DNA from 2 places in the Paenibacillus sp. FSL P4-0338 genome. Region 1 is predicted to be linked to the other one. Evidence: riboswitches for the same ligand, from Rfam matches in the RefSeq annotation. Region 1 holds a riboswitch; the other holds the start of a gene.
What was found. A riboswitch is a leader RNA that binds a small molecule or an ion and turns the genes downstream of it on or off. The one in region 1 is predicted to bind cyclic di-GMP.

Region 1 (3,742 bases):
ACAAGAATCAGAATCTGAAATTTGTCATGGCGCAGGTGGCCTCCTCCTCCAATGAACTGGCTCTCGGCGCTAACGAAATCTCAGTGGATATTGCTGATATGACCGAATCGATCAAGGATATCGAAATCAAAGTCTCCAATTATACGAATTCCACCAAGGAAATGAATAGACGATCTGTACATACGCTGGAATTGGTTGAACAGGGACGGCAATCGGTGGATACCCAGGCCGAAGGCATGCGCAAGAACATCCAGGCGACCCAGAAGGTGGCGGATACCATTGAAGCCCTGTCACAGAACGCGCGCGGCATTACGATGATTACCAAGACGATTACCGAAATTGCCGAACAGACCAATCTGCTGTCGCTCAATGCCTCTATTGAAGCAGCCCGTGCAGGCGAGCATGGCCGTGGCTTCGCTGTCGTTGCCCAGGAGGTCCGCAAGCTGGCTGAGGAATCCACCGCTTCAACCAAAGAGGTATTCGGGCTGGTACGCAGCATTGAATCAGATATCAAGCAGGCCATTGATAATATCGCCATCAACGAAGAGGTAGTCCAGGTACAGAATAAGATGATCACAGAGACGGCCAATATTTTTGCTCAGATCGTACATAGTGTCCAATACATAACCGAGCAGATCGCCTCCTTCTCCGCAGAGAGTGACCTTATGCTGGAGAGCGCGCTTAAGATCTCCGGGGCGATCGAGAATATCTCAGCCATCACCCAGGAGACCGCCGCAGGGACCGAAGAGGTATCCGCAGCGATGAACGAACAGATTCACGCTCTGCAATCCGTAGCTGAGGAGACAGAGAAGATGACTTCCGCTGTCTTTAACTTGCAAAAAACAATTCATATTTTCAAATTCTAACCTTAACCAAAAGAGACACATCTGCGGGATTTCCTGCAGATGGTGTCTCTTTTTCTGTGCAAAACTAAGATTGTTATGTAATATTCACAAATTGTTGAAATTGTGCATAAGGGTAAAAAATCCGCTTTGCACTTCTTTACTATAGTCGTTCTATAGGCATAGCTTGTCTATAAGGCATCACCGCACACATACAATACTTAAGTCCTATAAGTGGATTTTACAATGCTGTATATCTAGTGAATTCTTAACATTTTACAGTAAATCAGGAATGTAATGAGGCTTTATGCTTACTCCTCATAATAATAGCCCTAAATATCCATTTGCATTTTAAGACTTTAGCCTTCCAAAGGGAAAAATTTTCAAAAGTTTGAAAATCCAAATATTCATCCATTTCCACTCCTGAATATTCGTCAAATTCCGAGTTTCTTCTCATCGGGGTTATTGACAAAAGAGGAGTGAGGAATATATTGTAAAGGAAAATTCTTCACAGATTCATTTATAATCGCATACCGGCAAAATTCACCGAAAGGGAATGACGCAAAGCCATGGATCTACAGTCTCATTTCTGAAGTGGGATCATGACAGCCAGGTTGCTGAAAAACTGTAAACGCCTTAGGTTATGCGTTTGATTATGGTGATTCGTGCAACAGACCTGTGCTCCTATGTTGAGTACAGGTTTTCTATTGCTGACTAATACAAATAACAACTTGCGGGGTGGATGTTCTGAAGACAGTTGCAGATTATATGGCGGAAGCATTACGCAATTTGGGAGTCACACATTCTTTTGGAATCATAGGCAAATCTATTTGCCCCATCGCTTTGAAACTGGTTGACTATGGTATTGAGTTCATCCCCGGCCGGCACGAGTCTAGCTCCGGCTTCGCTGCCGGCGGTTATGCTCTGAAGACCGGCAGCCTCGGAGTAGCCTTCGGCACTTCCGGTCCGGGCGGAACGAATCTGCTCACCGCAGCAGCGCATGCCAAGGCCAATAATCTTCCCGTCCTCTTCATCACCGGCCACCAGTCCATCAAGGAGCTGGGCATTCCCCAATGTCAGGATTCCACTTCCTATCTGGCTGATTTGGCGGATATGTTCCGGCCGGCCACCCTCTTCAGCAAGCTCGTTGAACGCGGGGATCATTTCAGCACCATTTTCAATCATGCCCTATCCATCGCCCTCGGTGACCAAAAAGGTCCGGTTCATCTCTGCATTCCGTTTGATGTGCAGACAGAGCGGCTTGCGGAATGCCGGATTGTTCTGCCGGAACGTGAAGGGCTGGTCAGCTATCAGAACTATGAACGGGTCAGCTCGGCGATCAATGAATCCGCTAGACCCCTGATCATTGCCGGTAAGGGCGTCAACCGCTCAGGAGCACATCAGGAACTGGTCCAGCTGGCCGAGACCTTTAACATACCTGTGGTCACCTCTCCAGGCGGCAAAGGCGCTATAGCTTACGATCATCCGCTCTACCATGGTCCAATAGGCGTCGGCGGCTCCTCGCATGGAGATGAACTGATGAACAACAGCGACCTCTTCATCGTTCTGGGGTCCCGCCTCAGCGATATGACCATCTGCAACCTGAAGCCGGAGAATCATCCGCGGCAGCTGATCCAGTTCGATGTAGACCCGACCTTTGTCGGTAAAATACTCACCTCATCTACTATTGCTGTCGGCGGAGACTTAAGGGACAACCTGGCTCTGTATCTCCAGAAGCTGGACTTCTCAGCGGTTACCAAGCATGAAATCACAGTCTCGAATGATTACAATGATGAGCTTCCCGTACTGGCGGGGCTCTCTCTGGCTTCGGTAATGAGCACGATGAGCGAATTGATTCCTTACAACAGCAGCGTGTTTGTAGATGACGGCAGCCATGGATTCAATGCTGTGAAATGGTTCAATGTGCGCAGGCCCGGCAGCTTCATATTCGATGCCTACTTTGCCTGCATGGGCAATTCAATTGGCATGGCGATCGGCGCCAAGACGGCCTCTCCCGGTGAGACGGTCTTCTGCATTACCGGGGACGGCTGTTTTATGATGCTCGGAACTGAAATAAACACAGCTGTTTGCAAGGACATTCCGGTGATTTTCATCGTGGTGAATAATATGCAGCTGGATATGGCGCTTAAGGGGATGGAGAAGACCACCGGCCGGATTGACGGTACGATCTTCGAGGTTCCAATGAATGCCGTGAAATTCGCTGAATCTCTGGGTGCAGCCGGCTTCCGCTGTGAGACGCAGGAGGAGTTCGCCGCTGCCATCCGCGAAGCTGTAGCGCTTAACAAGCCAGCTGTCATTGAATTGCTGACTGACCGCGATGAAATGCCACCTACGGCTCACCGCACGCTGGATCTTACGTAAGCAAGCCTTATTGCACACCGTTTCTAACCTACTATCAGGAGGCCATAGCGTGAACAAGAACACGAACAGCGGACTCGATCATTTCACTAATCTCTCTGGAGATTATGGGGCCAAGGCCCTAGCTCCGATCAAAGAGCATTTTCCGGAACTAGCCGAATATATCATGGGCAATGCTTATGGCGATATTTTTCAACGGACCACGATTGGCTCTGACTGGAAAGAGATCGCGGTGATCTCGTCTCTGATTACGATGGGGCAGTATGAGCAGTTAGGTGTTCATTATGTAATGGCGCTCCGTGTTGGCATGACTGTTGAGCAGATCAAGGGCGTGCTGCTTCATCTGGTCCCTTGCGTCGGTGCTCCCCGGGTAATTTCGGCCTTTAATGTGCTGCTGGATACCCTGGAGGAAATCAAAGAAAAATCTTCATAAATCTACAAATTTCGACTTTTCGATTGCGCATTTCAGCATGCTCCGGTTATAATGAAGGCAAAATATCCCAAATTCGAATGCAATTTGT
Region 2 (3,742 bases), 2.3 Mb from region 1:
CAAACATGAACGAGGGCTTACAAGAGCGCCTTGAAAAGTTCGGATTATCCTTATATATGATACGGATTACGCTCGCCGCTTCGCTCTCGTGGCTGGCCGTGCACATTATCTACGGGGACCATTACCTGTACTTCGCACCGCTGGCGGCGATTCTGATTACCCAGAGCAGCGTCAAGGCCTCCCTTGAAAAAGGCGTCTACCGCATGACCGGCGTGGTCCTTGGCGGCATCGTCAGCCTGATCGTAGGCAAGTTCTTCGATGTGGGCGCGCTGTCGATTCTGCTGATGCTGCTGATTGGCATTGGGGTGGCTACAGCCTGCCGGATCAATATCCAGGCCGTCTCTCAGATCGGTGTCACCTCGGTGCTTGCACTCACCTTCTATCATGACCAATATATCGTCTGGAGAGTCGCCGAGACGCTGATCGGCGTGCTGATTGCCCTCATCATTAATATGATTATCGTGCCGCCCAAGAGCTTCGTCAAGGTCAAGGACCTGGCACTGAAAGGCAGCCTGACCTTATCCGATGCCTTAACCGGATTCGCTGCAAGCGGCCGGGATGCAGCGCAAGCCAAGGCTGCTCTTGAGCGCTCCGGCGAGCTTCTGAAGAAGAGCGACCGGCTGCAGAAGGAGATGCATTACACACTGTCTCATTACCAGTGCCGTAAGGACATTGGCAAGCTGACACAGTCGACCACCCATCTCATCAAGGTTCACTCCTATGTCAAAGCCATAAGCGAAGAAATCGCTCTGCTGCCGGCCCATTATGCCGCCGCTGATTGGATGCTGGAGGTTGTAACCGCAACGGCAGACTGCATCGCCCTGTATGGCACACGGACGCTATCAGATGCCGAATGCAGCGGACGTTCACTCCAGGAGAGTCTGAGAAGAGCCCGCGACGTGCAGCTCGCCTGGTTCTCGCAGCTGCAGGATCAGTGCCCGCTCGCAGCCTTCCGTGATCTCGGTGCGGTGTTCTCCCACCTGAACCGGATTCTTGAAGAGATCGAACGCGCCGATTACGCCGCGCTTTCCACCGCACCACAGCATGTCAAGACACACCCTGCACGCGCCATCCAATTCATACAAAAAGGACTCTTCCACAAGCTATAAGCTTGGGAGGGTCCTTTTTTTTGTGTTGCCATAACTTTTCGGTGGGATAGGATGCTTGCGGGTAAAGTGGCTTGGGTAGCAGCACGTAAAGTTATAGCAGTTGGAAAAATGACACTTGATTCAGCCGAATTATACGCTTTAATTGAAGCAGTTGGATAAAGTACATCTAATCCGCCGAATTCTCTGGAATCCGTTAAAAGTGGGCAAAATATGTGTTGTTTATCCATCTGCTGTTCCCATAGGCGGCATTCATCCAACAGCAAGTGGACAAAATCCAACTGCTATATAAGACGCATTTAAGATTAGAACTTAAAGCCTGCTCCTCGCTGCGGTGAACATATGCCCCTCCGCTGCTTTTTGCTTTTTCCACCTGCCGGGCGCAGAAGACCGTCCCCCTTTTTCCAGTTCTCATGACTTCCATAAGCTGTAAGCGCTGGGAAACCAGTTTTTTTGTCGAAATAGAGCTGCATATTTTAAGTTTTTTGATAAATAGGCATAATATAGTTGAAAAATAGCTCTTTAAGTACTAGAATTAAGCTTGTTTGCAGAAGTTAATGCCGCACAAGAACTATTTATGACTCTTTTTGTCGATTACAGTCGATCACAATTCATCGCCTCTACAGGATGTATCTCATTGATCTATTTCTAAAGGCAAACTTCCCGAAAGGGCAGGACGCAAAGCCATGGGCCTAAGAACGCCGGAATCTGCGTTTACGGTCGCCAGGCTGCCAATAGAGACCACTTAAGCCAACTGTTTACGGGAAGTCTCCCGGGCTTGATGATGTTCTTTCTCTGTACGAATTGCCATTGATCATACGAAAAAGTGAGGTTACAACCATGCCGCAGCAGGATATCGAACCAAGCCGATATGAATTCGTAGAGTCCCTGATGCACGAACGTAAAGGTCTCCTGGATTCATTCTCTGTGGAGGGCCGGGCTTCTGACGGGACAACTGGGGATAAGAATGGAATTATCCTCGTGCAGGACAACCAGATATTCATTACTCCCCCGCTCCCCGGAGGCACTCCCGCCCGCATTTCTGCGATCCACCCTGTTGTCCTGAAGATCAACTGGAAGACCGTTACAGCGCCAACCGAGGTGACCAAGGCAGATTATATTACCTGGGAGATCTGCGAGAAGCCGCAGTATGAAATTACCGTATCGCCTGACAAGCTCAAGGTCCATTTCACTTTATACCGTGCAGAGAAGTACGCCTGGAACCTGGTCAACTGCCCCGCCGCCTTCGAGGCGGTCGTCCGTGCCCAGCCCAACCCGGCAATGCTGCTGTCCACGCTTACCATAGATCAGATTATCGCCTCACTGGACAACCGTTTTATTTTGCGCAACCTGAATATTCCCGCCCTGTACGCGGAGCTGGAGAACCCTACATATCTTCCCGTATGCATCGCTGAAGGAAGAGCCCCGCTGCCCGGCAAGGAAGCCCGGCTGGAATTGCAGCTGCCGGAGCATACACTGGTGGGGAACGGGATGCTTCATAGACAGGGAAGCCGGGCTCAGAAGCCTGCGGATACCATGGAGTATCTCCGTTTCCCGGGAGCCCCCTTTACCTTTGCAGGTGAAGTCTTCGCCCGCAAACTGCCGCCGGAAGAAGGCATTCCCGGCCTCGACACAGACGGAAGGGTCCTGCCCCCTCCCCCGCCGCAGGATATCTACTTTGCTGCCGGTAATCATGCCAAGCTCCTTCCCTGTGGTAATATCGTAGCCAAGCACACAGGCAGACCCCGTATCTGCGGAGGAAACAGCAGCGTCCGAATCTGTGACTTCCCTCCAGTCTGTCTGCTGACCAGGGAGATGATGGACCCTGGCGGTGACGTTATGTTCGCAGGCGACATCATTGTACCGGGTGATCTGGATGGATCTGTAAGGATCGAAGCCCTGGGGAATGTGTACGTCTATGGCGATATACGCCAATCTACAATTATAGCCACCGGCAGCATTTATGTTAGCGGCCAGGTTACCGGCAGCGGCCTGTACGCCGGATATGCCGGGGTACAGCAGCATCGTTTGCACAGCTTAGCAAGCCTGCTGCGGACAGAGACGGACGGACTGCTTGAGGCAGCGCGCCAGCTGGCCAAGAATGTGGAATCCCGACAGCAATCCGTGAATTACGGCCTGGTGGTTATGCTGCTGCTGGAGGATAAATACAGCCATCTCGACAGCCTGATCCGCGATTTCCAGGCTGCCCTAAGCCGTATGAACGGAGAGTTCGGCTTCGGCACGGACCCGCTCCGGCAGATGCTTGAGGTATTCGCCCATCCGGGACAATACACCGGGTACATTACAGACAGTGTCCTAAGCCGCTTCTCCAGGCTGCTGCTTAAGCTGGGCGAGGAGATTGAGCTGCTCCAAGAGGAGCATGCGGTGATTAACCTTGCCCGGTCGCAGGACAGCCGCCTGGAGTCCGGCGGCAAGCTGCTTGTGCGTGATTCCTGCTAAGACTACTACTAGATAAGGAGAAGTGAGCGCATGCGATATAACCGTCTGGGCAATAGCGGCCTGCAGGTATCCGCCCTGGGTCTTGGAACCAATTCATTCGGCAAACGGGCAGATCTGGAGACCTCGCTCCGCATTCTGCACACCGCTATGGATCAGGGCATTAATTTCATCGATAC

Region 2: it holds a riboswitch for cyclic di-GMP, as region 1 does, so the genes downstream of both, MKZ07_RS21525 (flagellar assembly protein A) here and MKZ07_RS11700 (thiamine pyrophosphate-binding protein) in region 1, are expected to answer to the same signal.

The regions. Positions count from the first base shown of each region.
Region 1 covers NZ_JBBOCG010000001.1:2,629,039-2,632,780, forward strand. Annotated here, with positions in the region: gene MKZ07_RS11695 (methyl-accepting chemotaxis protein) at 1-866, shown strand, start outside; cyclic di-GMP riboswitch class I at 1,368-1,464, shown strand; gene MKZ07_RS11700 (thiamine pyrophosphate-binding protein) at 1,581-3,224, shown strand; gene MKZ07_RS11705 (carboxymuconolactone decarboxylase family protein) at 3,274-3,654, shown strand.
Region 2 covers NZ_JBBOCG010000001.1:4,900,821-4,904,562, forward strand. Annotated here, with positions in the region: gene MKZ07_RS21520 (FUSC family protein) at 6-1,109, shown strand; cyclic di-GMP riboswitch class I at 1,750-1,842, shown strand; gene MKZ07_RS21525 (flagellar assembly protein A) at 1,947-3,566, shown strand; gene MKZ07_RS21530 (aldo/keto reductase) at 3,597-3,742, shown strand, end outside.